One region of the Chitinophaga caseinilytica genome, then DNA from elsewhere that is predicted to be linked to it. Evidence: riboswitches for the same ligand, from Rfam matches in the RefSeq annotation. Region 1 holds a riboswitch; each other region holds the start of a gene.
What was found. Region 1 has a riboswitch for cobalamin ahead of WJU22_RS07040 (TonB-dependent receptor plug domain-containing protein). Riboswitches for the same ligand answer to the same signal wherever they lie in the genome.
Positions count from the first base shown of each region.

Region 2: another riboswitch for cobalamin. It lies ahead of metE (5-methyltetrahydropteroyltriglutamate--homocysteine S-methyltransferase); the one in region 1 lies ahead of WJU22_RS07040 (TonB-dependent receptor plug domain-containing protein).
Region 3: another riboswitch for cobalamin. It lies ahead of WJU22_RS18370 (DUF5074 domain-containing protein); the one in region 1 lies ahead of WJU22_RS07040 (TonB-dependent receptor plug domain-containing protein).

Region 1 is NZ_CP150096.1:1,625,374-1,635,765, forward strand. It holds gene WJU22_RS07020 (SusC/RagA family TonB-linked outer membrane protein) at 1-2,778, shown strand, start outside; gene WJU22_RS07025 (SusD/RagB family nutrient-binding outer membrane lipoprotein) at 2,797-4,305, shown strand; gene WJU22_RS07030 (ABC transporter substrate-binding protein) at 4,352-5,287, opposite strand; gene WJU22_RS07035 (DUF6580 family putative transport protein) at 5,351-5,947, opposite strand; gene WJU22_RS07040 (TonB-dependent receptor plug domain-containing protein) at 5,963-7,855, opposite strand; cobalamin riboswitch at 7,962-8,167, opposite strand; gene WJU22_RS07045 (APC family permease) at 8,215-9,540, shown strand; gene WJU22_RS07050 (PLP-dependent aspartate aminotransferase family protein) at 9,558-10,392, shown strand, end outside.
Region 2 is NZ_CP150096.1:656,865-667,256, reverse strand. It holds gene WJU22_RS02840 (Y-family DNA polymerase) at 1-876, opposite strand, end outside; gene WJU22_RS02835 (hypothetical protein) at 920-1,138, opposite strand; gene WJU22_RS02830 (response regulator transcription factor) at 1,311-1,676, opposite strand; cobalamin riboswitch at 1,979-2,174, shown strand; gene metE (5-methyltetrahydropteroyltriglutamate--homocysteine S-methyltransferase) at 2,315-4,615, shown strand; gene WJU22_RS02820 (cupin domain-containing protein) at 4,755-5,327, opposite strand; gene aqpZ (aquaporin Z) at 5,426-6,133, opposite strand; gene WJU22_RS02810 (response regulator transcription factor) at 6,191-6,847, opposite strand; gene WJU22_RS02805 (sensor histidine kinase) at 6,834-8,549, opposite strand; gene WJU22_RS02800 (hypothetical protein) at 8,890-9,588, shown strand; gene WJU22_RS02795 (glycosyltransferase family 61 protein) at 9,658-10,392, shown strand, end outside.
Region 3 is NZ_CP150096.1:4,486,610-4,497,001, forward strand. It holds gene WJU22_RS18340 (DUF2141 domain-containing protein) at 1-68, shown strand, start outside; gene WJU22_RS18345 (DUF2490 domain-containing protein) at 161-934, shown strand; gene WJU22_RS18350 (cation-translocating P-type ATPase) at 961-3,384, opposite strand; gene WJU22_RS18355 (NAD(P)-dependent alcohol dehydrogenase) at 3,469-4,512, shown strand; gene WJU22_RS18360 (acetyl-CoA hydrolase/transferase family protein) at 4,662-5,948, shown strand; gene WJU22_RS18365 (lysophospholipase) at 6,038-6,874, opposite strand; cobalamin riboswitch at 6,955-7,156, shown strand; gene WJU22_RS18370 (DUF5074 domain-containing protein) at 7,330-8,646, shown strand; partial or broken gene WJU22_RS18375 (TonB-dependent receptor) at 8,724-9,008, shown strand; gene WJU22_RS18380 (TonB-dependent receptor) at 9,971-10,392, shown strand, end outside.

The DNA of each region.
Region 1 (10,392 bases):
AAAGAAAAGAAAGCCGTCGGTTTTTCCGTGCAGGAAGTAAAAGGGGCCGACCTCGTGAAAGCCCGTGAGCCCAATGCCGTCAACTCCCTCTCGGGCAAAGTGTCTGGCCTGCTCATCGCTTCCAATCCCAACCTCTTCGGCAACCCAGACATCCGCCTCCGCGGCGTGAAACCGCTTATCGTCGTAGACGGGGTGCCCATCAGCTCCGATTCCTGGAACCTCAGTCCGGACGACATCGAGTCGTATTCCGTGCTCAAAGGCCCCACAGCCTCCGCGCTCTACGGCTCCCGCGGTGTGAACGGCGCCATCCAGATCACCACCAAGCGCGGCACCTCCGGCACCCGCGTCGATTTCAACACCAGCCAGCAATTGCAGGCCGGGTACAACGCCATCCCCGAAACCCAGAACGATTACGGCCCCGGCGATTACGGCGAATATGCCTTCGGCGACGGTAAAGGCGGCGGCATCAACGACGTGGACTACAACCAGTGGGGCCCGAAATTCAACGTGAAAGACCCTTCCACCGCCAGCGGATGGAAAGAGCTCCCCCAATTCGACAGTCCCATCGATCCCGCCACCGGCAAACCCATTCCCACGCCCTGGCTGCAGCGCGGGCCCAACAACCTCCGCAACTTCCTCCGCAACGGTTTCCTGTCTACCGCCAACGTAGCCGTATCGTCGAGGAACGAAAAAACGGACATCCGACTTTCAGCTTCACATACCTACCAGCGCGGCCAGGTGCCCAACACCCACGTCAACATCACCAACGTGAACCTGGCGGGCGGCGTGAATTTCACGGACCGGTTGCGGGTAGACGTGAACATCAATTACAACAAACAATACACGCCCAACTTTCCCAACCTGGCGTATGGCCCCAACAGCTTCATTTACTATCTGACCATCTGGGGTGGCGCCGATTTCGACGTGCGCGACCTGAAGAACTACTGGCAGAAAGGGAAAGAGGGCATCCAGCAGTACAACTTCGAGTATTTCCGCTACAACAACCCCTGGTTCATCGCCAACGAATGGTTGCGCGGATATTATAAAGACGATGTGTACGGCTACATTTCCGCGAACTACAAGATCGCGAAGAACTTCAATGCCATGCTGCGCACGCATATCAATACCAGCAACCTCTACGAAAGCAACAAGCTCCCCTATTCCGCCGGCGCCTACGAAGCCAACCTGAAAGGGAAGTACCGCGAATGGTGGACGTACAACTTTGAGAACAATACCGATTTCCTGTTGACGTACGACAAGGACTTCGGCCGTCACTTCGAGCTGTCGGCCCACGCCGGCGCCAACCTCCGGACGCTGAACACCCGGAACATCTACGGGGAAACGGCTGACCTGCTCATCCCGATGTGGTACAACTTCGAGAACACCAGCGAGCAGCGCAAGCCCACCAACTATACCGCCACGCAGCAAGTGGGAAGCGCCTATGCTTCGGTAGACCTTTCGTACCGGAACTATCTCTTCCTCGGCCTTACCGGCAGGATGGACCACTCTTCCACCTTGCCCCTCAGCAACAACACGTATTTCTACCCCTCCGTATCGCTGAGCGGCATCGTGTCCGAAATGGTGAAACTGCCTGAAGTGATCAACTACTGGAAAGTGCGCGGATCCTGGGCGCGCGTGGGCGCAGACCTTTCCATCTATTCCAACATCGCCAACTACACCCTCGGCACCCGCTGGGCCAACATGCCTTCCGCTTATTATGCCGACAAAATCTTCAACGACCAGATCAAGCCGTATTTCAGTACCTCTTTCGAAGTGGGAACGGACATGCGCCTGCTGAAAAACAGGCTCGGGTTGGATGTGGCGTATTACCGCGCGGTGGATGGCCCGCAGGTGTTCGATAATCCCGTTTCCGAGACTTCCGGCTACCTGTCGAAAAAACTGAACGGCCTGAAGTATATGCGCCGCGGCGTGGAAGTGACGCTGAACGGAACACCCGTTTCCTCCGGGAAATTCAAGTGGGACGTGATGGTGAACTGGACAACCTACAAGCCTTATCTGCAGGAGATTTACGGCGACCAGCAGAAGCTGGGCTACATCAAGGTTGGCGAGCGCTCCGACGCTTATTACACCACCGATTTCTACCGCTCGCCCGACGGGAAGATCGTGTATGGCAGCAATGGTCTGCCGGTGAAAGATCCGCTGCCGAAGAAAGTAGGATATTTTACGCCCGACTGGTTCGGCGGCCTCAGCAATACCTTCACTTTGGGCGACTGGCGGTTCTCTTTCCTGCTCGACGGGCGCGTTGGCGGCAAAACGCTGAACTACGTGAACCAGAAACTCTGGCAGGGCGGCCGTCACCCAGACGCCGGGCCTGCCGAAAGGGAGAAAGACGCGCTCCGCGACCCCGTTACCGGGAAACCGATCCCGCACTGGACGGGCGATGGCGTGATCGTGACCAAAGGGGAACTGAAGCGCGACGGCGACGGCAACGTGATCTCCGATACCCGGGAATTTGCGACCAATACCAATAAGACCACGTTCCAGGACTGGGCTTACAACCTCATGGGGGCCGAGATTTCCAACGTCATCGATCAGACCTTCGTGAAGCTCCGCGATGTTACGCTCACCTACAACCTGCCGGCCAGCAAGCTGTCGCGGACGCCGTTCAAATCCGCCAACGTATCGTTCGTGGCGCGGAACCTCATGTATTTCACCAAGTACAAGAACATCGACCTCGACCAGTTCATCGAAGGCAACAACGGATTGCAGACGCCTTCCGTGAAAAGCTATGGCATCAACCTGAATTTTTCCTTCTGATCCCGCAAAAAACATCACATGAAACAACTTACCAACATCCTCATATGTGCCGCGCTGGCTTTGGGTGCCGCGTCGTGCAAAAAGTTCGAAGGGCTGCAAGACAACCCGAACAAGCCCACTGTTTCCCCGCCCACGCTTTTGCTCACCGGCGTGCTGATCGACCTCAAAGAAAACCCCTGGGACCAGGCGCAGCGCGAAAACCAGTTCTGGGTCTCCAACTTCGACTACTATGCCAGCCAGGGCTACAACTGGAGCTCCACGGGCATGCGGTACAACGTGTTGCGCAACATCCAGAAAATGGAAGAGGAAGCGAACCGCCTGGGTGGAGACGAAAACAAGCCTTACCTCATCATCGCGAAATTCCTGAAAGCCTGGTGCTATATCGATATGACGATGAAGTTCGGCGACATTCCCATGAGCGAAGCCATGCAGTCGGGCAACGAAAACTTTACGCCCAAATACGACGCGCAGAAGGAAGTGTTCCGCCAGAGCCTGGCCCTGCTGGAATCCGCCGCCGCTGAAATGAAAGCTTTCCTCGACGCCGCCAAACGGAACAAGATCAATGGCGATTTTATGTTCGACGGCGACCTCGACAAATGGCACAAGCTCATCAATTCCACACGCCTGCGCGTACTCATCAACCTCAGCAAACATGCAGACGATGCCGACCTCCAGGTGAAAGCCAAATTCGCCGCCATCCTCGCCGCTCCCGCGAATTTCCCGATCATGGAAGCGAATGCGGACAACTACCAGGTGGTGTTCAACGGCAACATCCAGGACAACCGATATCCGCTCGGGCCCTATAATCGCGGGTTCGATCGTGGCCGGAACAATATGGGCGCCACTTACCTCGACACGATGGTGGCCTATAAAGATCCCCGCACTTTCGAGATCGCCGAGCCGGTGGATACGGCCAAGCATCACAACATCCCTGGTTTCGCCACGCGGTTTTCTTCCTACAAAGGCGGCAGAACGGGCGATGTGCTGAGCGATCTCTCGTCGCAGAACGCCAACGGTTACCTTTCATACGGCAACGAGCGCCGCTATTGGCAGACGGGCAGCGGTGAGCCCTGCATCCAGCTGGGCTTCCCGGAAACCTGCTTCTCCATCGCCGAAGCCATTCAGCGCGGATGGGCGCCCGGCGACGCGGAAAGCTGGTACAAGAAAGGGATCAAGGCTTCGTTCGCGTTTTACGGACTGGGCGAAGACGTATTCAATAACTGGTACGCCGCCACGCCGAAAGCGCAATACAAAGGCAATAACGCCGATGGATTGAAGCAGATCCTCCTGCAGAAATACCTCGCGTTCTTCATGAACTCCGGGCGCCAGGCGTATTACCAGTACCGCCGCACCGGCATCCCGACGTTCGATGTAGGGCCGGCCAATGCCAACGGCGGAAAAATCCCCCGGCGCTGGCTCTATCCGCAGCGCGAGTACCAAACCAATAACGACCAGGTGAAAGCCGCGCTGCAACGGCAGTTCGGCGGCACAGACGATATCAACGGCGATATGTGGTTGATCAAGTAAACAGTGATTGAAAAGCAAAGGGCCTTCCGTCTGGAAGGCCCTTTTTTTATGCGGTCACCGCCCGGGGATCGATGGAGCGGAATTTATGTTGCAAGTGTTGCGGCGGGGGGAAGATGTGGGGATGGAAGAGGTGCGCGAGCACTTCCACGCCATCCGTGAGGGTACTGGCGCTGGGTTGGGTGAAAAGATCGTAATCCGCGAGATGGACTTCGTTGTTGCGGACGGCCTGGAGGTTTTCCCAGCCCGGTACTTTGGTGACGAGGTCCAGCTCGTCGAGCGAGCGGCCGGTAAGGAACCCGCAGGGTGCGATCACGAGCACTTCGGGATCGTAGCGGAAGATTTTTTCCCAGGGCGTAACGATGGAGTCGCCAGCGGGGTTAGACAGCATATCGACCCCGCCTGCGTAGGCCACCTGGTAAGGGATCCAGTGCCCGCAGTTGTAAACCGGCGCCATCCATTCCATGATCATCACGCGGCGGAGGGGCGAGCGGTGCTGGCGAAGGTGGTCCACCACGGCGTCGAGCCTTTGCTGGAGCGCGGTCACGTATGCGAAAGCAGCAGCTTCCTCGCCGAGGGCGCGGCCGATGGTAATGGCGCACTGGAAAACATCGTCGAGGTTATTGGGACTGAGGCTCACGAGCGCGGGCTGCTTGTCCAGTTTGTAGACGGCCTGCTGCGTGCAGTGCGTATCGATCTGGCAAACTTCACACACGTCCTGCGTGAAAATCACGTCGGGCGAGATGGAGGCCAGCAGCGGTTCGTCTACGTAATAGAGGCTTTTGCCCTGCGCTTTGGAAGCGGAGAATATCCGGTCGATTTCCTCGCTGCTGTAATGTTTGTCTTCGAGCACACAGCGGACCACTTTCTGCTTTTCGGCCAGTGCGGCGGTCGGGCATTCGAATGTGATGCCGTCGAGCAGGTGCTGGAGGCCCATGTCGTAGATCATTTGCGTAGCGGCGGGGAGGAAGGAACTGGCGGTCATATCAGGATCGGGTGGTTGGGTGGAAAGGGAAAAGGCCGGTTTGCGGCCGGCCTTTTCGTGATATTATCGGGCGGAAAGCGCCGGGACCCTGTTTTCCAGCCAGCTGAACAGGCCGAAAAAGATGCCGCTGTACACGACATTGGAGATCAGGGTGTTTTTGATGAAGGGGATGCCCAGGGCGTAGCACTTCATGAGGCCGGCGAAATCGCGGCTGAAGGGCAGGCCGGTGGTCATGTCGATGCTGGTAGGGCGCATCCAGGTGCCGAAGTCCACGATCAGCCAGTACACGATCGCTGCGAGGATGGAAGCGCCGAGAACGGGGAGCACCTTTACATTGCGGATCACCAGCTGGCCAATGAGCACCATCGCGGCGAAGCCGATATAATTCCAGTACCAGCCTTCGAACAGGAAACCGTCCGCATACGCCGCATACACCGTTTTCATCATGATCACATCGCTGAGGAAAAGCGCCAGCAAAGGGAACAGGTAGCTCTTCCATTTATCGGCGAACATCGCGCCGCCGAAAAGCGCCATGGCGCCCAGCGGGGAAAAGTTGGAGAAAGGAGTGAGCTGGCCTGCGGCAAGCACGCGCAGCACGCCGCCCGCTACGATGAAAAGCAGTAATACGATGAAACGCGGTTGGATTTGTTTGATGGACATGCGTCAGTTTTTAAATCAGAATGAAAAAGATACGCCGCTCTGCATGTTGAAGCCGAGGGTGGCGTAGCCGTAAATTTCCCAATATTTTTTGTTATTGGTGATATTATTTGCGTTGAAGAACACGCGTGCCTTGCCCAGGTTGTATTCCACATAAGCGTTCCACATGGTGTAAGGGTCCAGCGCCACGTATTCCGACTGGGGGAATTTGTAGAACAGGTCGTTACGGGTGCCGGTATGCTTTACGGTGGTGCTGACAAACAGCTTTTTGGTGGCCTGGAACCCGATCTCGATCTGGCCGGTATGGTTGGGCCGGCGGATGAGGTTGGAATAGGTCGTGTCTTTTCCGCTACCGCCAACGGTCGTCACTTCGCCGTCTACATACGCGTAAAACCCTTTCACGGTCAGGTTTTCGATGGGATGGGCGATCACTTCCACTTCCACGCCTTTGTCTTTCTGCTGGTTGTAGTTGATGTATTTGTAGTTGATGTAGGAGATCTGGTTCTTGATGTTCCTGCGGAAGCCTACCACGCGAAGGTCCAGCTTGTTATTGAACAGGAACGTCTGCGCACCGGCTTCATAGCTCACGGCATCTTCCGCTTTCAGGTCTTTGTTGCCGTAAATGCTGTAGAGTGAAGTGAGGGTAGGTGCTTTAAACCCGGAAGCCACGCTGGCGAACACTTTGAACTTGTCCGAAAACACGTAGCTGGGGTTGATGGTGTAGGTGAACTGGTTGCCGAACTGGCTGTGCAGGGTGTACCGCCCGCCGAGCTCCATGTTGAAACCATGCAGGTTTTTGAGGAACAGGGCCACATACGGACTGATGGAATGTTGCTCCCGGGTGCGGTATTTCACGTCCTTGAAATTGGCGGTGTCGGTGAGCTCGGATTTCCGGTATTCTGCGCCGGCCATCACCTGGAACCAGCTGGTAATGTCGTAATGACCGTACAGGTCGCCGTAATAGGCGCGCCCGTCCGTAAAGGTCTTGCCCCAATCAGTTTCATCGTCGCGGGTTACTTTCTGGTACGCGAAATTCCCGAAGATGGCGCCTTTCGAAAGGTCGTATTGCGCACGGATGCCGGAATGCAGCGCGTTGGATTTATTCTTGTTGAGCTTGCTGTCCACGAACGATCCGCCGTCGAAATTGCTTTTATAGTCGCTGAAGAACAGGAATGGCTGCAGGCGGAGGTTTTCGGTGGCCTGGATGCCGACGGTGGCGTTGAGGCCGTTGGATGAGTACCCGTCGCGGTCGAAATCGCCGGTGCCGGTCGTATCTGCCGCTTCGGAAATACCGTCGGTCGTGAAGTGGGTGAAGCTGATGTTGTAGTCTACATTGTCCTGTTTGCCGCGAAGGCCTGCGGAGCCTTTGAGGCTGCGGTTGGAGCCGTAAACCAGGTCGCCGTATACATTAACGGGTTTGATGCCGCCTTTTTTGGTGATGATGTTGATCACGCCGGCGATGGCATCCGAGCCGTACAGGGTGGTAGATGTTCCCCGGAGGATCTCGATACGTTCTACCTGGTCGATGGGCAGGAAGCGCAGGTCGATGGCGTTCCCTGTCAGCCCGGTAGCATCCGCCACGGGGATGCCGTCCATGAGGATGGTGGTGTACTGGGAGGTGGCGCCGCGGAAGTAGACTTCGCGGTTTTTGCCGGGGTTGGAGAAAGCCCCGCCGATCACGATGCCGGCCTGCTCGTTGAGCACATCTGCCACGGTGCGGCCCATGTTGTGCCCGATGGTCTGGGGCCCGATGATGGTGAGCACCTTACCGGTTTCGGATTGTTTTTTGTTGAACTTGGTAGCGGTTACCACAACCGTGTTGAGTTGGGAAACCTGTGTGGAGTCTTGCGACTGCGCGGTGTGCCCAGCGGCGAGGATGCCGGCGGTCAGGACCAGGTGTGTTTTTTTCATGTAGGCCATAGATTGTAAAAAAATCAGTGGCGCCGGGGAGAATTGAAAAGTACGTATGATGGCAGCAATGCCGCATATGCCCTCCGCTTTTCACCCGAAAGCGCGGATTAAAAAGTGGTATGCGGCAGGTCTTCTGGCTTCGCCCGCTTCCCGGGAGGCCTTCCCGTTCCGATGTGCCGGAACAGTGGCTGGGGTCCTGGAAAACGTTAATTGCGGGCTTACAGCTACGGGGATAGCTCCGGATTTTCACCGGATTCCCTATTAATGCCGGCCCCGGAAAGGGACCTGGCAACCGTGTACCGGCGGCAAACCTACGCATATTTTGGTAAATACAGCGTTAATCGGTTATCTTGTATATCATGAGCATCAAACCGAAACTCGGGCCGTTCGACCTTACCATGATCGTTGTCGGACTGGTCATCGGGATGGGAATATTTCGCACGCCGGTCAGCGTGGCCCGCGAAACGGGCACGCCGCAATTATTCTACATGGTTTGGGTGCTGGGAGGGCTCGTCACGCTCTGCGGCGCCCTCACCTATGCCGAGATCGGCTCCCGGTTCCCCGTGGCAGGCGGGTTTTATAAAGTGCTGTCGGTCGGCTTCCACCCCGCGTATTCTTTCATGATCAACTGGACCCTCGTCATTTCAAACGCCGCTTCCATCGCGGCGGTTTGCATCGTGGGCGCGGAATACATCGGCCCCGTGATCCTTCCCGGATCGATGCAGCATGAAGGCGGGCGTAAAACCATCGCCATCACGGCCGTGATCGTGCTGTATATCATTAATATGCTCGGCATCCGCATGAGCGCCAGCTGGCAGAACGTGCTTACGGTTTTCAAAATGACCCTCGTGCTGCTGCTCTGCCTGGCGGCCTTCAGCAGCCACGTGGCACCGCCGGCCGTGGCGGCCGTTTCGGTGGCGGAGCACAGCTGGGCGTACATCTTCGGGGCCGCGCTCGTGCCGGTTTTCTTCACCTATGGCGGTTATCAGCAAACGATCAACTTCGGGTCAGACGTCCGCGACCCGTCGAAAAACATGCCGCGCTCCATCCTGCTGGGGATCGGGATCATTTTGCTGCTGTACCTCACGGTCAATTACGCCTACGTGAAAGTGATCGGGTTCGAGCAGCTGAAAACCACCGAAGCCCTGGCCGCCCGGATGGCCGAAGCGTTTTTCGGGGAATATGGCTTCAAGGTAACTTCGGTACTGCTGTTTTTGTCGGTGCTGGGATACGCCAACGTCAACCTCATGTCTAACCCCCGGATGTATTACGCGATGGCCGAAGACGGCGTGCTGCCGGGTGTTTTCAGACGGGTCAATTCCAAGACCCAGGTACAGGAAGTGGCGCTCACCACCTTTGCGCTGCTCATCGTCGGCATGCTGTATTTCCTCAGCAACTTCGACAATATTATCCAATATGTCATGCTTTTTGACTCAATTGGCCTTGCTTCAGCTGCAGCCACGATATTTGTGCTCCGGAAGAAAACGGCGCACCTCGACGGAACGGGCATCTACAAAATGAAGTTCTACCCCGTCGTCCCCGCCATTTTCATCACCGTGTATTTATTCGTAACCGTCAATATTTTTATAAAAGATCTAAACCAGGCGCTCGGAGGGATGTTTTGGTTTGTAGCGGGACTACCCATTTATTTTTTCATGCGCTATGCCGTACGGCGGCGAAATTAGCGCTATCAGTTTGACATATGGACCTTTCATTTATAATAAACCAACTGGGAGAAGACCGGGAGCAGTATTTCAATGCCATTGCACCACCCATTATGCAAAGCAGCAACTTTGCGTTCAAATCTGTGGGCGAGATGCGGGATTTGTTGCGGGATGAATATAAAGGCTTCCTGTACACGAGGGGCAACAACCCAACGATCGATATCCTGCGGAAGAAACTGGCGGCGCTGGATGGCGCGGAAGACGCGCTGATCTTCGGCAGCGGCGCGGCTGCCATTTTCGCGGCGGTGCTGTCGCAGGTTCAGCAGGGCGATCATATCGTGTCTGTCCGCGATCCCTACAACTGGGCCGGCCAGCTGTTCACGAGCATCCTGCCCCGGTTCGGGGTTACAACTACGTTCGTGGACGGAACGGATACCGCGAATTTCCGCAACGCCCTCCAGCCCAATACCCGCCTCATCTATCTCGAATCCCCCAATTCGTTCACTTTCGAGTTGCAGGATATAGCCGCGGTTGCGGCGCTGGCGAAGGAAAAGGGGATCGTGACGATGATCGACAACAGTTACTGCACTCCTATTTTCCAGCGGCCGCACGAACTGGGCATCGATCTGTGCCTGCAGTCGGCCACGAAGTTCATCAGCGGCCATAGCGATACTATGGCCGGGGTGCTTACGGGGCGGGAGGAAATGATCCGGAAGATATTCATGTCGGAACTGCTCAATATCGGCAGCGGCATCGCGCCGTTCAACGCGTGGTTGCTGCTGCGGGGGCTCCGTACGCTGGAAATCCGGCTGGAGCGCAGCGCGGCGAGCACGAAAACGATCTGCGAATGGCTGAAGGAACAACCGGAGATCG
Region 2 (10,392 bases), 970 kb from region 1:
ATTATTCGTTTGTACGAACACCTGGATGATGCTGGCCCGCGAGCCCTGTGCCCGCAGCTTCTGCGCGGCCACGGCGGCGTAATTGGCGAGGGCTTCGCGGATATCGTCCTTTTCGGTGAGCAACTGCCCGAACGAGCGCGCCACGCACACCGCTTTTTTCGCCGGCGCCGATTCTTCCATCCCGATGCTCGGAATGCCGCGCAACTCATGCACCAGACGCAGGCCCTGAACGGTCAGTTCCCGCCGTGCAAAATCATCGGGCACGCGGGATAGGTCGAGCGCCGTGTGGAACCCTTTCTGGTGGAGCATGGCGGCGTATTGCGCACCGATGCCCCAGATGTCTTCCACTTGCGTGGCGGCGAGGACGGCCGTGGTTTTTTCGGGCGAGTCGAGGACGAGGAAGCCTTCGGGCAGTTTGGATTTTTTGACGGCGCGGTTGGCCATCTTGGCGAGGGTTTTGGTGGGCGCCACGCCAACGGAAACGGGTATCCCGACGTTGTGCAGCACGCCCGCGCGGATGGCCGCCGCCAGTGTAGCGGGGGAAGCATGGCCCGCGACATCGAGGAAGGCTTCGTCGATACTGTAGACCTCCATTTCCGGCACGAAGCCGGCGAGTACCTGCATCACGCGCTGCGACAGGCTGCCGTACAAGGTGTAATTCGAGGAGAAGACCGCGACCTGGTGCCGCTCCAGCATTTCTTCCATGAAGAAGGCCGGCGCGCCCATGCGGATGCCGAGGGCTTTGGCTTCTTCGGAACGGGAGATCACGCAGCCGTCGTTATTGCTGAGCACCACCACGGGCCGGTGAAGGACGGCGGGGTGGAAGAGCCTTTCGCAGCTTACGTAAAAATTATTGCAGTCAACCAGGGCGATCATAATGCTAAGTTCATTAGCAAATGTAGCTAAAAATATTGGCAAATCATCCGAAGTGCGCCACGATCGCATCGGCGATGCGGCCTACCAGCGCGGAATCTGGCGGAGTAGGGCCCTGGGAGATGGCGCGGAGGCTGTCTTCCTCGTCCAGCTCGAAGATCACCAGCCCGTCGCCCGTATCCACATGAAACGCCATGCCGTAGCCTTTCACGAAAGGCTTCACTTCGAAGCGGCGCTCGTCCACCGAAATGGTAAAAATATCCATGGGGCAAATATCCGCCTTTCCGGGTATAAATACCTGATGCCGGTTGGTACGGGGTGGATGATACAAATGAATGGGTGTATGAAGATGGAGTGGGGATTTCCTGACCGGCGCCGGTCACTTGCTGGGGGAGCCGTGACCGGAGGGCCGGGTGAGGAAAGAAAGAAGAGGCGCGTCAGTTCAACAGCGCCTGGATTTTTGTGGTCAACTCGAGTGGACTGAAAGGCCTTATAATGATTTCTTCCGCTTCCATGCCGAACCAGGAAGAAATACTGTCCATAACGAAATAGGCGGGCAGTATCATGATAACAGGCAAACTACGCCGCCCGCGCTGGGCGCGCAATTGCGCTGAAAGTTCATCTAAATGGGGGAAAGGCAGCTTCAGATCGGCGATCACCAGGTCGTAATCATACGAGCCCAATAACATAGCCGCTTCTTTTCCGTTGTATGCCAGATCTGCATGGTGTCCTTCCTTCTTAATGATCAGCTCTACTACATGGATCATTAACAAATCGTCTTCAATTACCAATATCCTTTTCATATACGAGTCGCTGTTACCCACTGCAGCGCAGGCATACGAAAGCCTGCCGCAAATAATACGGTACGTTTGGTACATGCTGCTAAAGTGGAAGTTTCAATAAAAATAGAGGCGAGTATACAGGTATACGTCTGAATCTTTTATATGGCTTTCCGGTAATATTCAATCTACTAGGTATAAGCCGGTCAGACCCATATTTGCACATACTGTGCCAAAGTTTTTATTGGTTAATGCGCATTAACAAGCCCGCTTGATAGGTTTTGAATGCGGACATTCCTATCTTTGGTCCCGAGTTCTTTACCCAATTCATATTTTCCATAGCGTGGTAGCCGGCGAAAGCCGGATTTAAAAAGGAACCGTGTGCAAATCACGGGCTGTCGCGCAACTGTAAGTAACTGCCAGAGTTACCGCCCAAGGCGTTCATTGTCCTGACCTGAACAGGATGAGAAGAACGGCGGTAATGTTACAAGCCAGGATACTTGCCCGCTATGAAAGATCTTGCTTTCGCGATTTGAAGCAATGGTCGGGACCGTCATGGGCAACATATGCCCCGCCGTTCCATGCCTACTCACATTTCCTGAAAGCGTACGAAAACCGTAAGGAGCATTAATCCACATTAATGTCTTAAAAACGTTTTTGCTATGCTGAAACACACCCTCGGCTACCCGCGCATGGGAGCCCAACGCCAGCTCAAAAAAGCTTGCGAAGCGTACTGGCAAGGCCGCATCGGCCGCCAGGAACTGACCGTCGCCGCTCAACGCCTCCAGGAAGAACAATGGCGGCTGCAACAAGCCGCAGGGATGGACCTCATCCCCTGCAACGATTTCAGTTACTATGATCATGTGCTCGACATGTCGCTGCTCGTCGGCGCCATCCCCGACCGGTACGCGCCCGTGGTCACAGACGTGCCGCAGAACACCGAAACCGATCTCGCATTCGCCATGGCACGCGGATGCCAGGAACATGGCCTCGATCTCACCGCCATGGAAATGACCAAGTGGTTCGACACGAACTATCATTACATCGTGCCGGAATTCCGGAAAGACCAGTCTTTCCGCCTCTTCTCCAACAAAGTGTTCAACGCCTTCGACGCAGCGAAGCACCAGCTCGCCGCCACACCGAAACCCGTGCTGATCGGCCCCGTTTCTTACCTGCTGCTCGGCAAGGAAAAAGAACCCGGGTTCCACCGCCTCAGCCTGCTGCCCCGGCTGCTCCCCGTTTATATCGAAGCCCTGCAACGCCTGCGCGACCGCGGTGCCGCCTGGGTGCAGCTGGACGAGCCCTTCCTCGCCACCGATCTCCCCGAAGGCGCGGCGGATGCTTACCATTACGCCTACACGGAGATTGCGAAACATTGCAAAGGCCTCCGCACCATGGTGACGACCTATTTCGAAGGGCTCCGCGACAATGCGGAACTGGCCGCCTCGCTGCCCGTGTGCTGCCTGCACATCGACCTGGTGCGCGACCCCGCGCAGCTGGAACAGCTCCTGCCGCTGCTGCCGCCGAAAATGTCGCTGTCGCTGGGCGTGATCGATGGAAGGAATATCTGGAAAAACGATTACCGCCGCTCGTTGCCATTCATTCAAAAAGCGGTCGGCCAGTTAGGGGAAGACCGGGTGATGATTGCTCCGTCGTGCTCCCTGTTGCACACGCCGGCCGACCTGGCGCTGGAAACGCAGCTCGATGAAGAACTGAAATCCTGGATGGCGTTCGCCAAACAGAAGCTGCAGGAAGTGGCGGAACTGGACAGGATATTCCATGGCGAGGCGGCCTTGCTGGCGGCCAACGAAGCGGCCATCGCCGCGAGGGGCGCATCCACACGCATCCACAAACCCGCCGTGAAAGCGCGCGTGGCCGCCATTTCGGAGCGCGATGCGCAGAGGGCTTCCGGCTTCGTGTATCGGCAAACATTGCAGCAGCAAAGGTTCGGGCTGCCGATGTACCCCACCACCACGATCGGTTCTTTCCCGCAAACGGCGGATATCCGCGCGCTGAGGGCCGCATTCAAAAAAGGCGATCTTACGCAAGCGCAATACGACGGATCGCTGGAATCCGCTACCCGGGAAACGGTGCGACTGCAGGAAGATATCGGGCTGGATGTGCTGGTGCATGGCGAATTCGAGCGGAACGACATGGTGGAATACTTCGGGGAAAAACTCGAAGGGTTCGCGTTCACGCAACATGGCTGGGTTCAGAGCTACGGCAGCCGTTGCGTAAAGCCACCGGTTATTTTCGGTGACGTGAGCCGCGAACAGGATATGACCGTTCGCTGGTCGGTGTTCGCGCAATCGTGCACCGCGCGGCCGATGAAAGGTATGCTGACCGGGCCGGTCACCATTTTGCAATGGTCTTTCGTCCGCGACGATCAGCCCCGTTCCGAAACCACGGCACAAATCGCCCTGGCGATCCGTGATGAAGTGGTGGCGCTGGAGCAGGCGGGGATCGGCATCATCCAGATCGACGAGCCCGCCATCCGGGAAGGTTTGCCCATCCGTAAGGCCGACCGGGAACAGTATCTCGACTGGGCCGTGCGCGCCTTCCGGGTTTCCGCGTCGGGCGTGCAGGACGGAACACAGATCCACACGCACATGTGCTACAGCGATTTCAACGACATCATCCGCCATATCGCGGAAATGGACGCAGACGTGATCACGATCGAAACGTCGCGGTCGCAAATGGAATTGCTGGAGGCTTTCGCGGATTTCAAATACCCGAACGAGATCGGGCCCGGGGTGTACGACATCCATTCGCCGCGGGTGCCGTCTATAGCCGAAATGGAATTCCTCCTGCGCAAAGCCGCCGAATACTTGCCGGCGCGCAACATCTGGGTGAACCCGGACTGCGGGCTGAAAACACGGAAGTGGCCCGAAACGGAAGCTGCGCTCCGCAATATGGTCGAAGCTGCGAAAGCGGTAAGGGCCGGTGTGAAGGAAACGATTTGACGATGATAAAAAAGAGCCGCGCTGGAAACAGCGCGGCCTTGTTTCGGCTTCATTGATAAGACCGGATCACGTTCCAGCCATACCATCTCTTCATAGAAGCGTCTTTAATAACTTATCGTGCGACGGAAAACATGTTGCATCATAATCCCCCCACCCCGCGATACTTGTGGAATGGCCGGTACCCCAGCCATTTCGCCAATAAGGCCAACATCCGGAACGCCCATTTCTGCAATGTGACCGGTACGCCGGCCATGTAGCAATGGTCCGGATAGCGGTGCAAAGTGGCCGCCAGCTGCAGGAAGCAGGGGATGCCCCTGCGGTTGAACGCGCCTTTCTGCGACAGCGACCATAATGTTTCGAGGATACTTTCCCACTGCATGGCCGGTGCGATCTCGTACGTGAAATGCAGCGGTTCCGTATGACTGCCGTTGCGCCATGCATGCGCGGTGCCGGGCGGTATCACTACCTGGTCGCCCGCGTGGTACAACCGCGCCGTGTTGCCGGATTGCATCCACAGGCTGCCGGAATGAACGATGAACTTTTCTTCCTGCAGCGGGTGGCGGTGGCGATGGGCGCCGCAGGCCGTTTCGCCGCCAGGGCCTACCACTGCGGCGATCTGGAGGTAAGCGCCACCGGTGCTGGCGTGCGTTTGGAGAAAAGTGAACTGCTCCTGGTTGTAAGGGTTGTAAATAACGGATCCCTGCCGTACCATGATCGCGCGGTTTTGAGGTCTTTGTACGGCAGCAAAAATAAGTGCGGCAAGAACCTTGCCGCACCGGTAGTAATACTTAATTATATGGGTAATGATGCTTAGGATTTGTCCATCGCGCGCCAAACGAGTGCCGCTGCGATGCCGCCAACGATGGGGGCTACGATGAATAGCCAGAGCTGCGATAAAGCGTTGCCGCCGGCGAAGATGGCGGGGCCGAGGCTGCGGGCGGGGTTAACGGAAGTGCCAGTGATGGGAATGCAGAAAAGGTGGATGCAGGTGAGGGTAAGACCGATGGCTACGCCGGCGGTGGTGCCGTTGCCCCATTTGCCGGTAGCGCCGAAGATCACGAAAAGGAAGAGGAAGGTGAGCACTGCTTCCGCCACGAACGCCGAAGCGGTGTTATATCCCGCGCCGTACCCTTCTCCCCAGCCGTTGGAGCCCAGGGCCCATTCGCCGAGTTGCCAGCCGGGAAGCCCTTTCTGGATGGTCCACAACACCCATGCGGCGATCACTGCGCCGATGCATTGGGCGATGATGTACCCCAGCGCGTCGGCCGCCTTGATCTTGCCGGCGGTCAGCATGGCGATGGTAATGGCGGGATTGATGTGGCAGCCCGAGATGCCGCCGATCGCGTAACACATCACCAGCACCGCCAGCCCGAAAGCAAAAGCGATCCCCAGCAGCCCGATGCCCGCAGGCCCGGAGGCACTCACCCCCGATACCACGGCCGCGCCGCACCCAAAAAATACCAGGGCGAACGTGCCGATCATTTCCGCAAAGTACTTGGTGGAAGACTTGATTTCCATGTGGGTTTGAATTTTGGTTACCATTAATACAAACCAACCCCCGAGATTGTTCTGCCCCTAAAACACCGGCTTGCTCCCGCCCGTAGCCTCGATGGCGAACCGCAACAGGCTGTTTTTCCCGGAAAGCGATAACTTCCGCGTAATGTTCATCCGGTGGTTGCTCACCGTTTTTTCGCTGATGCCCAGCTCCTCGGCGATCTCCCGGCTCGACTTGTAAGCCGCCACCAGGTGGATGATCCGGAATTCCGATGGCGTGAGCATGGCCATCATCTCCACCGCGCCGGTCGGTGATTTGTGCTTTTGCCGAAGCAGGAAAGTAGACATCTCCGGACTGATATACGCGTTCCCAGCCGTTACTGAATGAATGGCGTGGATCACGTCCACCACCGCGTTTTCTTTCAGCACATACCCCATGATGCCGATCTCCAGGGCTTTCATGAAAGCGTCTTTCACCTTGTGCATGGTCAGCAGCACGATGGGCAGCTCCGGTTGGTGGAGCAAAGCTTCCTCCGCCACCTGGAGCCCGTTCAGCTCGGGCATGTCGATGTCGAGAATGGCAACGTCCGGGCGTTTGGACCGGATGCCTTCTATCGCATCGCGGCCGTTGGCGGCCTGGTAGATGACGCGGAAATCGCCGCCGGATTCGATCACCTCCCGAAGGCCCTTGAGGAAAATCGGATGGTCGTCGGCAATGAGGATATCAAGTGTTTTCATGATACGAAATAGGAATGTTGACGGAGAGCGCCGCGCCCTTGCCCTCGCCGGGATGAATGATGAACTGGCCGCCCATGATCTGCACGCGCTCACGGATGCTCAGCAGGCCGAAGCCGTTTTCGTTCGCGTTCCCGAAACCGACCCCATCGTCCGTCACCACGATTTTTATCAGCCAAACGGCCCGGTGCACGCGCAGGGTACACCGCGTAGCGCCGGAATGCTTCACCATGTTGTTCAGCAATTCCTGCACGATGCGGTAGATATTGATTTCGTTTTCGGGGGAAAAAAGATGGTCGATATTGTCGATCCCCGCGTCCATCAAAACGTTGGCGCCGTCGCCGGTTTCTTCTGCCAGGCTCTGGATGCTTTGGGTAAGGCCCATCATATCCATCTGGTAAGGCCGCAGGGAGTAGGAAATATTCCGGATTTCCTGGATGGTATCCGCCACGTTCCCGGCGATGTCCCCGGAAATGGACTGCGCATCGTTTTCGGTTTTGTTGCGCAGGAGGAGCAGCCGGTTTTTGATGAGGATGAGCTGCTGGCCCACACTGTCGTGCAGCTCCGACGCGATGCGCTTGCGCTCGTGTTCCTGCATGCGGATCATTTCTTTGGAGAACGCGCTGCTTTGTTCCATCGCCTGGAGCTGGAGGGTTTCTTTCGCGCGTTTGTAAAAATTCAGCTTGCTGGTCAGCGCCCAGGAAAGGATGATCGCTTCCAGCGCCGTGCCGAATTGTGCCGAATGCCGCGTGAATGCGTTGTCGGGCAGCAATCCGTTGTCCCGCAGGTTATACACCACACCGAACGCGATGAGCAATCCGAATCCCGCCAGGAAATAAACGGCCGGCCTGAACCCTTTCACATACACCGAAATGCCCGCCGCCAGCCAATATGCGAAGGTGATATAGATCGCGGCTTCCAATACGATGTACATCACCGGCCAGGATACGAACAGGGCCATTAACGGGATGGCGATGAGGAACACCATCAGCGGAACACGCAGTTTGTACACCAGCGGCGCATGTTCCTTCACCCGTAAAAAAGTATTGGTAAACAGCACGCCGAACAGCATCCCGCCGGGCAGCACGGTCGTCATTTCGTTGAGCCAGCGTGCGCTGGGGAAAAAGACGGCGATGTAATTATTGAGGACGAGCGTGGACAGGCCGGAAAAGAGGATGTACAACACGTATAGCAGGTAGGAAACGTCGCGGAGGGTGATGAACGCGAAGAGGTTGTAGATCATCAGCGCCAACAGGATGCCGTAAAAAATACCGTGGATGAAATCATCTTCGTGCTGTGTTTCGAGGTGATATTCTATGGCCGCAACTTCCATGCGCAGGCGCATCACGGCGTTGCCGGTGACCCGGAGATAATAGGTGGTGCGTTTTGCCGGTGGCGCGTGCATGGGTAAAAGGGGCATGTTGGACTGGATGATGCGCCCGTCGCCCGCAGCGCCCGAACGGTAGCGGACGTTACTGAATTGCCCGGGAATGGTTTCATGGTAGAGATCGATCTCCTGCAGTCCTGCCGAAGCGATGGAGAGATACAGCGTTTCATCCACCGGATTCTCGACATCGAACTTCACCCACCATGCCGAGGAAGTGGCGCCGGGAACGGCTACCGCATCCGCAGACCGCTTGAAATCCCCGCTGCGCGCGGCTACGTCGGCGATCGTAAGCTGCTTCCCCGGATCTTCCAGCAGCAAAGGATACGCGATCTTTTGCGGCGGGATTCCCGGGCGCGGGGCGTCCGAAAAAACGGGGTGGAAAAAAGCAATCCCGGCAGGAGGAAAAATAAGCTGCGCAACATGTTGAAGCAAAATTACGATTGGTGTGTACAGGGGCTATAGGTATTGCTACCCATAAGGTACAAAGGTAAGCCGGGCGGGAAGGAAATGGAAATACTTGTATCGTGTTGAAAATCAATCGAAAATAGTGCATGATGGATGTCGGTACCGGCGCCGTCGGGAACGAATTGACGGCTAATGATTATCTTGCCGGAAATTCGATCTCCCTGTGCCTGAATTCAAAGTAAATCCTCCCGCCATGCAAGCCATGGCCCGAAAAATGTCTCTCCGGTTTATCGGCATCCTGTCGGTAGCGTTATTGTTTGCCTTCTGTATGATGTATTTCATGGACCATGCCGTCGATCCCGAAGTATTCCGGATAGAGCTGGTCATATTCCCCGTTGTGGCGGTGGCCATGGTTATCTGGCACCGGATGCGGCTGAAAAAAGCACTGGCGCCCATGGCGTCGCTCACGATCGTCATCACCGACACGATGATCATCCGCGAGATGGACGGGATGGAGATGCAGGGGATTTATCACCGCGATATCCGGTCGATCAGCAAAATTAAACAGGGGCATTTCGTGGTCCGTGGTAAATCTGCCACCGAGGTGCTGTACATACCTAATTACCTCGAGCGGCTCCCTGAGCTGGAAGCGGCGCTCCAGGCATTGCATCCCATCGATGCCGGCGCAGCGGTGAAGACGATGCAGGCTGGCGCGCTGGGAATCGCGGCGCTGCTTTTCGTGTCGATGATGGGCACGGTTGTACTGTCCGATCCCTGGCTGGCGGTGCCCAGCGCCATTGTTTTCGTTGCCGTGGGCATCTGGGGGATCAATTGGATAAGGAATAATAAAAACATCCCTGAAAAGACGCGGAAAAGAGCGTGGTGGATGCTGTTGCTGATCGTAGTGTTGCTGCTGAACATGGTAACACGCATCTGGTTCCTCAAATCATAACTTATCATGATATGATTCTTTTGCCGTACCAACCGGCAATCGTATTTTTACGGTATGGAAACCATCAGCATGCTGAAACAATCCCGCCCTGCCGGGACCATTACTGTTACCCGGAAAATCCCCCGCAACTACGATGAAAAAGACCGAGCGTTGTTCGAAGGCGCGTTTACCCTGGAAATCCCCCAGCGGAAAACCCTCCTGCTCCACCACGCCGCCGTCATCAAACACGCGGTTTTTAATCCGTCTGAATTCCGTTTTGCCAACGATTACACCCACATCCGCCCGTTTTCCAGGTTTTCGCAGTTCAAGAAACTGTATTTGTACGCCCTGCCCGGAAAACGTGTGGAAAAAGCCATCTGGATCACCGACGAATGGAGCGCGGAATATTACCATTGGCTGTCTGACGCCCTCACGCGGCTGCTGGCGGTAGAAGGCTTGAAAAGTTCGCACGTGGTGTTGCTGCCGGAGCGTTACCGCGAGAAGCCATACGTGGAAGCATCGCTGCGCATGCTCGGTTTCCGGTGGGAGTACTACAGCATCCGCCGCATCGTTCGTACAACGGAAATGGTACTGCCTGCGCACACCGCTCCCACGGGCCATTTCAGCGAATCGGCCATCAACGGTTTGCGCAATCGGTTTGTGCATCCGGGAGCAACACCGTTCCGGAAAATTTTCATCAGCCGGAAAAAAGCCATCCGCCGCAGGATCCTCAACGAAGCCGAAGTAACCGCCCTCATGGCCAAACACGGGTATGAAGTGCATTATTTCGAAGATTACGATTTCGCCACACAAATCCGTTTGATG
Region 3 (10,392 bases), 2.9 Mb from region 1:
CTTTTTTCAGCGAAGCGGCATTTGAAGTGAACGGAAAGGACGGGGAAATGACGATCGAGCTGAAATAGCTTACTGTGGAAGGAATACCCCGTTCTGCGCAGGAACGCCGCAACCAATCGGGGCCCATGGTTGTTGTATTGGGTAAACCTCGTTTTCCTTTATGCGATTCGCCGCTTCCGGGCTCCTGGTCCTCTGCACTTCGCTTGCAGCCGCGCAAACTCCCGTCAAGCAAATTACGGACAACCAGCACGTCTGGCTATCCGTGAACTCCACCATGCGTTTCAGCGAACGCTGGGGCGCCATTGCTGACTTCCACGTCAGGCGCACCCATTATATCGCCGATCCCAGTTTTTATTTTGTACGCGGAGGCGCCAGCTACTGGCTGGCCGACAACCTTTCGCTGGTAGCGGGTTACGGGCATATGTGGCTCGCGTCGACCGTCAACGGCAAAACCGCATTCGCGGATGAGAACCGCATCTACCAGCAGATCATCTACAGTAGCCGCATCGGGAAAGTGAGCGTGCTCAACCGTTTCCGGAACGAGCAGCGCTGGCGCGAAACGCTGGACAATGGTAAGTCTACAGGCGATTTCGCGTTCTCCAACCGGCTCCGATATCTTATCAGCCTCGGCATCCCCATCGTGAAAAACCCCAAATATCCGCAGATCAGCATCGCCAATGAAGTGGCAGTGCAATTCGGGAAATCCGTCGTTTACAACACGTTCGACCAGATCCGGCTATTCGGCGGCATCCGCCAGGGTTTCGGCAGGGGATGGTCTTACGACCTCGGCTATATGCTCCTTTACCAGCAGGGCGCCGGCGGCAATTCCTATTCCCGCAACCATACCGTTCGCCTGTTCTTCTACTACACCCTCGATACGCGCCGCAAACCCGCAGCCAACAAGGAAACACCGCATCATTTCGAAGATGAGTGATCCGTTTTGACGGAATTGATTCCCTGTCACGCCGCTTTTTTCGGGCCGCGGATGGCTTTGTAGATTTCGAACCATGCCACGCTGGCGAACGAAACGCCCAGGCACAGGAGCCCATCTTGCAGTGGGATGCGCGTCATCCCGAAGAGCGCGCGCACGGCCGGAACAAAATGAATGATACACAGGAAGAGGATGGAAGCCCCCAGCACCAGGGGCACCAGGTTGTTTTTATACCTGATCGTATGAAAGAAATGTTCCGAAAACGACCGGTCGGCAAAGGTGAGAAAGATATTGGCCATCACCAGCGCCGTAAACACGACCGTCCGCGTTTCCTCCAGCGAATGGGAGGGCATGTAGTAACGATATAGTCCCAACACCCCGGCCGCAATGGCGAGGCCCTGTACAACGCTTATCCACAGCTCGTTTCCGCGGAACAGGCTCATGTGGCTTCCGCGGGACGGGAGTTCCATCAGGTTCTCTTCCGCCGGCTCCCTTTCGTAGAAGATCGAGCAGGTGGGGCCCATGATCAGCTCGAGGAAAATGACGTGGATCGGTGTGAAAATATTCGGGTATGCCCAACCCAGCACCAGCGGCAGCGTGGCGGTGAGGATGATGGGGATGTGGATGGAAATGATGTACCGGATGGCTTTCCGCAGGTTGGTGAAGATTTTCCGGCCCTGCTGGATGGCGATGAGGATCCGGTCGAGGTTATCGTCTGTTATGACGAGGTCTGCCGCCATCCGCGCGATATCCGCTCCTTTTTTGCCCATGGCGATGCCAATATGCGCCGTTTTGAGGGCCGGTCCGTCGTTAACGCCGTCGCCCGTCATGGCCGTGATGTCGCCGATGGATTTGAGGGCTTCCACAACTTTCACTTTTGCGTCGGGGAACATGCGGACGAACAGGTTGACCGTCTTTACCTTTTCTTTCAGTTCCGCTTCCGGCATCGCCATCACCGAATCCCCCGACTCCGCGTGCTCCAGGTTCCGGATGCCTACCTCCGACGCGATGTGGCGGGCGGTAGCGAGGTAGTCGCCCGTTATCAGCTTAACGTCGATCCCCGCGGCATACAGCGCCCCGATCACTTCCCGGGCGTTTTTGCGCGGAGGGTCCTGCAGGCTCACCAGTCCTTCGAACCGCCAGTCGAACCCATCCTGGTCTTCCGGGAACGCGCCACCGGCATGGACAGCGCTGGCCACACCCAGCACCCGGAACCCTTTAGCCGCCATCCCGTCTGCATACACCGTAACTTCGGCGGCCCTGGCCGCATCCAGTTTACAAACCCGCACGATGCGCTCCACGGCACCTTTTGCGGTGGCGGTAATGACGCCGCCGAGGTCGTAAACATGCGTCATCATCGGCGGACGGCCGCCCAGGGGATATTCGTGCACCATATCCGGCAAGGGCTTTCCCCAGCGTTCGAGGATCGCTTTTTCCATACTGTCGAACGGATGCTTTTCACTGGCGAGGGCCGCGAACTGCAGGGCGTTTTCGCCGTATACGTCCGCCACGCGCATGACGTTTTCCGTGATGGTGCCGGTTTTATCGAGGCAAAGTACATTCACGGCGCCGAGGTTTTCTATCACCTGCGGCTGGCGCGGAATGATGCCGCGGCGGCTCATGTAAAGGGCGCCCAGTGCCATGAACGACGAAAACGCCACGGGAATTTCTTCCGGAATGGCGGCCATGGCGAGCGTCAGGCCCATGAGGAGGCTTTCGGCCCAGGAGTTCGTTTGTATATAATTCAGCACACAAACCAGCGCAAACGCCAGGAACCCGAATATCGCCAGGCGCTTCACATACCGCCAGGTCTGCCGCTGGATGATGGTTTCGGGATTGGAAGTTTCGCTGACCTTTTTGCCCAGTTTGCCCAGCTCGGTGTCGTTGCCGGTAGCGGTCACTTTCGCCACGGCCTGCCCCGTATTCACCTGCGTGCCCCTGAAAACGGACTGATCGGCCAGCCTAGCCGCCGGCATCGATTCCCCCGTAATAACGGATTCATTTACGGAAAGGTCGTTGGCCAGCAGGAGCGTAGCGTCTGCCGGCACAAGGTCGCCCTCGCTGAGCACGAGGATATCCCCCGGAACGATGTTTTCCGTGTCCACCTCCTGCAACTTCCCGTTCCGCAGCACGCGGGCACGGGGCGCGGTGAACGCCTGCAGCGCCTTCATGGCCTTGTTGCTGCGGGCTTCCTCGAAAAATTCGATGGCCGACACGAGCAGGATCGCGGCGAGCATGAGCAAGCCTTCCGAAACGCTTCCCAATATAAAATACAACAGGCAGGCCGTGAGGAGCAGCAGGAACATGGGCTCGCGGACCATATTCCAGATGATCACCAAAAACCGCGGCACCTGCTTCACGCGGAAAACATTTTTGCCATACTGCCGGAGCCTCGATTCCGCTTCCGCGTCCGAAAGCCCGGTAAACTGATCTGTCTGTGGAGTCTGTTTCATCGATTTGATATTTCGTTACCTTTACCCGCGCTACTTCAACAATCCTGTTGAGCACATTGTTAACTTAAAGCTAATCCAAATATTATGACAACAGTAAAAGCTTATGCCGCGCAAGACGCAAAATCTGCCGTAGCTCCCTGGTCGTTCGAACGCCGCGATCCCGGTCCGCACGACGTGGAGTTCGATATCCTCTATTGCGGCGTGTGCCATTCCGACCTTCACCAGATCCGCGACGAATGGGGCAATTCCATTTACCCCATGGTGCCCGGGCATGAGATCGTGGGCCGCGTGACCCGTGTGGGCGACAAAGTAACGAAATTCAAACCGGGAGACCTGGCCGCGGTGGGTTGCCTGGTCGACAGCTGCCGCAAATGTTCGAACTGCAACGACGGGAACGAACAATATTGCGAAAATGGCTCTTCCGGTACTTATAATTCCCACGAGCAGGACCATAAAACGCCGACCTACGGCGGATATTCCAGCATGATCGTGACAGACGAGGCTTTTGTGCTGAAAGTGTCCGACAAACTGCCACTGGCCAACGTTGCGCCGCTCCTCTGCGCTGGCATTACCACCTATTCGCCGCTGCGCCACTGGAAAGTGGGGAAAGGGCATAAAGTGGCGGTGATGGGGCTCGGCGGATTGGGCCACATGGCCGTGAAATTCGCCGCGGCATTCGGTGCGGAAGTGACGATGCTCAGCACCAGCCCGAAAAAGGAAGCCGACGCCAAGGCGCTCGGAGCGCATAAATTCGTGCTCACGACCGACAAAGCACAGCTCAAATCCGTCCGGAATTACTTCGATTTCATCCTGGATACCGTTTCCGCACCGCACGATTACAATATGGCGCAAAGCCTTCTGCGCACGAACGGGGTGCAGATCTGCGTGGGCGTACCGCCGACGCCGATGGAGATAGCCGGTTTCAGCCTGATCGGGAACCGCCGCAGCATCGCGGGGTCCATGATCGGGGGGATCGCGGAAACGCAGGAAATGCTGGATTTCTGCGCGGAACATAATATTGTGTCAGACGTGGAAGTCATCAACATGAATTATGTCAACGAAGCGTACGAGCGCATGTTGAAAGGCGATGTGCGGTACCGTTTCGTGATCGATATGGCGACATTGTAAAAATGGTAATAGTCAGCCCGGTGGCGCTTTCAGCGGACCGGGCTGTTTTTTGTCAGGTCTTCCCATGATCCCGGAACGGTATCGGGCGATGGGGATCATTGCGCCGGGGGCCTTCCTCCGGTAATTTTGTTCAAAACCGCAACCCATTCATGGAATTACGATACATAGACGCCGCCACCGCCGTGGCCAATATTCAATCCGGACAACGCGTATTCGTGCATGGCAGCGCCGCCACGCCGGAGCTGCTCGTACAGGCGCTGCAAAACCGCGCAGAAGCACTGAAAGATGTGGAACTGGTGAGCATCACCACGCTCGGCAACGTCAATTTCGACCAGCCGGCATGCAGAAAGGCTTTCTTCTTCAATTCCCTTTTCGTTTCGGCGGCAACGCGCGCCGTGTCTAACAGCGAGTCGGGCGATTACGTGCCGATCTTCCTCAGCGAAATCCCCCAACTTTTCTACCGCAACATTCTCCCGCTGGATGCGGCCTTCATACAGGTTTCTCCGCCGGATGCGCACGGGTACGTGAGCCTCGGCACTTCGGTAGACATCGCCCGCGCGGCGGTGGATACGGCGAAATACGTAGTGGCACAGGTAAACCCGAATATGCCGCGCACGCATGGCGACGGGTTCATCCATATCAGCCGGATCCACGCGCTGGTGTGGCACGAAGCCCCGCTGCCGGTGGTCGACTATTCTTCCGGGGCAACGCCCGCCGTGGAAGCGATCGGAAAACATGTGGCGGCGCTCATAGAAGACGGCGCCACCCTGCAACTGGGCATTGGCACCATTCCAGATATGGTGCTGCGCAACCTGGTGGGCCACAAAGACCTCGGCCTGCACACGGAAATGATGTCTGACGGCGTGATCCCGCTGATCGAAAGCGGTGTCATCAATAACGCGCGGAAAAAGATCAATACCGGGAAAACCGTGACGGCTTTCATGACGGGTACGGAAAGGCTGTACAAATTCGTGCACGACAATCCCTCCATCCGCGTCATGGACATCAGTTATGTGAACGATACCTCCATCATCCGCCGGAACCCCAAGGTGGCGGCGGTGAACAGCGCCATCGAAATCGATATTACGGGGCAGGTGTGCGCGGATTCCATCGGCACTTACCAGTATTCCGGGATTGGCGGGCAGATGGATTTCATCCGCGGCGCATCGCTGTCGGAAGGCGGCAAGCCCATCATCGCGCTGCCGTCTGTCACCAATAAGGGGATTTCCCGCATTACGCCGTTCCTCAAGGAAGGAGCGGGCGTGGTTACGACCCGCGGGCACATCCATTGGGTGGTGACGGAATACGGATCGGTGGACCTTTTCGGGAAGAACCTGAAACAACGCGCCAGGGCGCTCATCGGCCTCGCACACCCGGATCACCGGGAGGCGCTGGACCGTGCGTATTTCGACCGGTTCCTGAAGGGGAAGGGTTGATTATTTGAATTTTCCGATACAAATGATAAAAGGTGAAAACGGGCCACTATATCCGGTTTCACCTTTTTTTATTTACGAGGAATGGAATATTAATCCAGCGGATGTAATTGCACGGCGCTGAGCCAGCCTGCCATGAACTGGAAGATTTCCGGGCGCTGGGGCTCGTTGTGCATTTCGTGGTAGAGGCCGTCCCATTCTTTGTAGGTGATGAGTTTTTTCGGGGCCATTTCCGCGAACCGACGCGAGCCGTCTACGCTCGTGAAGCTATCGGCATTGCCGTGCATGAGCAGTGAAGGAATTTGAAGGCGATCGGCGTGACGGAGGCACCATAATCCATTGCTCACCAATATATGCATGAGGCGCAAACTGGCGAACGGGTGGCGCAGCGGATCGGATTCGAACTTCGCCACTTCGTTCGCATCGTGCGAAATCTTTTGGATATCGAGCGGGGTTTTGACGCGTAAATGGGGCAGGAGGGATGCGCCTGTTTTCAAAATACCCCGCAGGAATGCGTTGGGCTTTTGCGGGAGGAGGAGCGCGGGAGCGGAGATGACGGCGGCTTGCACGTCGGGTTGGCGGTGGAGAAGCAGGCCCGTCAGCAGCCCGCCGCCCATGGAATGCCCGTAAAGCACCATGGGCGCGGGGTGCGCGTCCCACGTAAATTGCAGGAACGCTTCGAGGTAATCGAAAATTTCCTCCAGCTTCAGCGTATCGCCGCGCTTGCCGTCGCTTTTGCCGTGGCCGTAATGATCGATCCCCGTTACCAGGTACCCTTCCTTATTGAAAAATTCCGCCAGCGGCGCGTAGCGCTCCACGTGCTCGCCGATGCCGTGGATCACGACCATCACGCGGTCGTAATGTTCCGGCTGCCACGTAATGCCGTGGAACCGCCGGCCGTTGAATTCCCAGTTGAAATCATGTTGCATACACTCTATTAACGGGCAACAGTCAAATTTGTTGGACGCCCCGATGATACGAATCATTTGTTTTATTCCCACCAACACCGTAGGTTTGCATCGCATTTGGTTGCAGACCCCTCACCAGGGGCGCGCATTAAAAGGGAATCCGGTGCAAAACCGGAGCTATCCCCGTAGCTGTAATCCTGCATTCGTATTTACCGGCATCACTGCATGCCACTTTCCAAAAGAAGGGAAGGCAAGCCGGTAAAGCAGGAGAGCCAGAAGACCTGCCTCATGTATTTACCATTCAACGCTTTCGGGTGAAAAGCCAGGGATGTAAAGCCTTTTACCAGGTATTTATATTCTCATTCGTATAACCCTCCATGCGCGTTGGGATCGTCCCGCGTCATGCACTTGCAAATATGTTTGCGGGTATGATGCGTGCTTCCCGGATGGTTGTTTCAAAACAAATAAACCAACATATGAAACAACATGTACGCATTCTGCTCGGCCTCGCCTTCATGGCTACCGTAGCTGCCTGTAACAAATCGGACGATGTAAGGCCCTCCGGCCCCAAAGTCCACATCGCCAAACCGGAACAAACCATCGCCGTTGGCCAGGAGCTCGAGCTTAAGCCCGAGTTCACGCAGGACGCGGGGATTTCCTTCCGCTGGACACTCAACGGCGAGCCCGTAGGCGATAAGGCCACCTACACCTTCAAACCCCGCGCGCATGGCGACTATAAAATCACCTTCGCCGCTTCCACGCCCAACGGTAAAGACTCCGCGGTCTACAACATCACCGTGCTCGGGCAATACGCCAACGGCGTGCTCGTCCTCAACGAAGGCTGGTTCGGCACCCAATCCGGCAGCGTATGGTTCTACAAATACGGCGCGGATACGCTCGTGCCCTGGGTTTATCATGCCGTGAACCCCGGCAAAAACCTCGGTGGCGTAATGAACACCCTGCAATACGGCGCCATCCATAACGGCAAATTGTACATGGTCGTGAAAGCCGGCGGCCCGCTGGTGGTGACAGACGCTTCCACGCTCGTGGAAACCGGCCGCGTGGAAAACGCCGTTTCCGGCAAAGCGATGTCTTTCGTTGGGCTCGACGCTACGCGTGGCCTCATCGGGGCAGACGACGGTATTTATCCCATCAACCTCACGTCCCTCGCCATCGGCAGCAAAATTGCCGGTGTATCGGGCGCCATCGGCAACATGGTGAAATCCGGGAACTACGTGTTCGCACATAGCAATAACGACGGCATGATCGTGCTCAACGCCACCACGTATGCCGTGGCCGGCAAGCCTTTCAAGGCTACGGTCGGTTTTGTGACGGGCAAGAACGGGCGGATTTACGGCGCGAAGGATTCGCTCCTCATGTCCGTTCACCCCACCACCTTCGTGAAAGATTCCGTGAAAATGCCGTTCGCTTCGGTGAACCCCTTCGGCGCGTGGAGAAGCGTTCAGATGGCGTCTTCCACCGTCAACGACCACATTTTCATCATCCAGCCCGCCGCCAACTGGCAATACGGCACCAAATTATACCGGTATGTGGTGGGCAACGCCGCATCGCTGGCCGCGCCTTTCATCACCCTGCCCGCCGGTCAATACTTTTACGGCTCCGGCGTGAATTACGACCATCATACCGATGAGCTCGTGATCACGACGATCAATGGCCCGTATACCGGAAGCGAGAACCGCGTGCTGTTCTACAACGCACAAACCGGCGCTTTGAAGAAAACGATCCGATACGACGGATGGTACTTCCCTGCCATGACCGTTATTCAACCATAGCCATGAAATCCTACTGGAAAATCCGCTGTTCCGGAGCCTGCCTGCTGCTTGCAGGCAGTGCTTCCGCGCAGCAGGCCATGGATTCCGCGAAGGTCCGTGAGTTAAAGGAAGTCCACATCACCGCACCGCGGCCCGTCCGCGAGATTTCACCGGGGCAGACGCTGCAGGGCGCGGCTTTGCAAAAACTCGGCGCGCAATCGGTCGCCGATGCCATCCGGTTTTTCTCGGGTTTGCAGATCAAAGATTACGGAGGTGTGGGCGGCTTGAAAACGGTGGACGTCCGCGGGATGGGCACCAACCACACCGCAGTGTTTTACGACGGCATCCAGCTGGGGAATGCGCAGAACGGCCAGATCGACCTGGGCAAATTCTCCATGGAGAACATGCAGGCCGTATCGCTCTATAACGGACAAAAAAGCAATACGTTCCAACCCGCGAAAGACTACAGCGCCTCCGCCGCCATATATCTCACCCCGCTCCGTCCGGAATTCAAGCCGGGTGAGCGTTTCCACCTGAAAGGAACGGTGAAGGGGGGATCGTTCAGTCTGTTTAATCCATCCTTGCTGTATCATCGGAAACTGTCGGGCCGCGTAACGCTTTCGCTGAGCTCGGAATGGGTGCATGCCGGCGGTCAATACAAGTTCCGTTACCGGAAAGAGAACGGTTACGATACCACGGCCATGCGCAGGAACGGCGAAGTAGACGCCCTTCGCCTGGAAGCCTCGCTGCACGGCCGGATCCCTTCCGGCGAATGGCACTCGCGGCTCTATTATTACGGCTCCGAACGCGGATTGCCGGGGTTCGTGGTGAACGGGGTGTTCGGGCATATCGACCGGCAGTGGGACCGCAACTTTTTCTGGCAGGGACAATTGCGCAAAGACCTTTCCCGGAAATACAGCCTGCTGCTCAATGCCAAATACGCAAAGGATTTCACGCGGTACCTGGCGCCGGATACGCAACTGTTGCGCATCGACAACCGATACCGCCAACAGGAAGCCTACATTTCCCTCGCGCAACAGTTTACCATCAAAAACTGGTGGACGGCCGGCCTGTCGACCGACTACCAGTTCAATCTCCTGAACGCATCGCTGAAAAACTTCTCCTATCCGCGGCGGCATACGGTGCTGGGGGCGCTCAGCACGTCCGTCACCTTACCGCGGTTCAGCGCGCAGGCGGCGATGCTGGCAACGATCATGAACGAAAGCGTGAAGAAGAATGCCGCATCCGGGCCGAAAAGGGAATTCACGCCCTCGGTCGTGATGGCGTGGCAGCCGTTCGGGAAGGAGGATTTCAGGGTGAGGGGTTCTACAAGCATATTTTCCGCATGCCGACGTTCAATGATCTCTACTATACCGACATCGGCAATTCGCGCCTCGATCCGGAGTACACGCATCAGTACGACGCGGGCTTTACCTGGAACAAGGCGCGCCCCGGTAAAATACTGGAAGCGGTTTTCCTCGAAGCCGATGCCTATTATACCGAAGTAACGGGCAAGATCGTGGCGGTGCCCACGGTGAGCCAGTTCCGCTGGACGATGATGAACCTCGGCTTCGTGAAGATCCATGGCCTCGACCTTCGCGCCGGCGCCACGCTGCTGGCCTGGGAGCGACTCCGGATGGGGGCGCGGGCGACGTACACCTTCCAGCAGGCGCGGGATTTCACCGATCTGGCAGACAGCTTCTACGGCCACCAGATCGTGTACATCCCCCGGCACGCAGGCTCGCTCATCGCCAGCGCGGATTATGG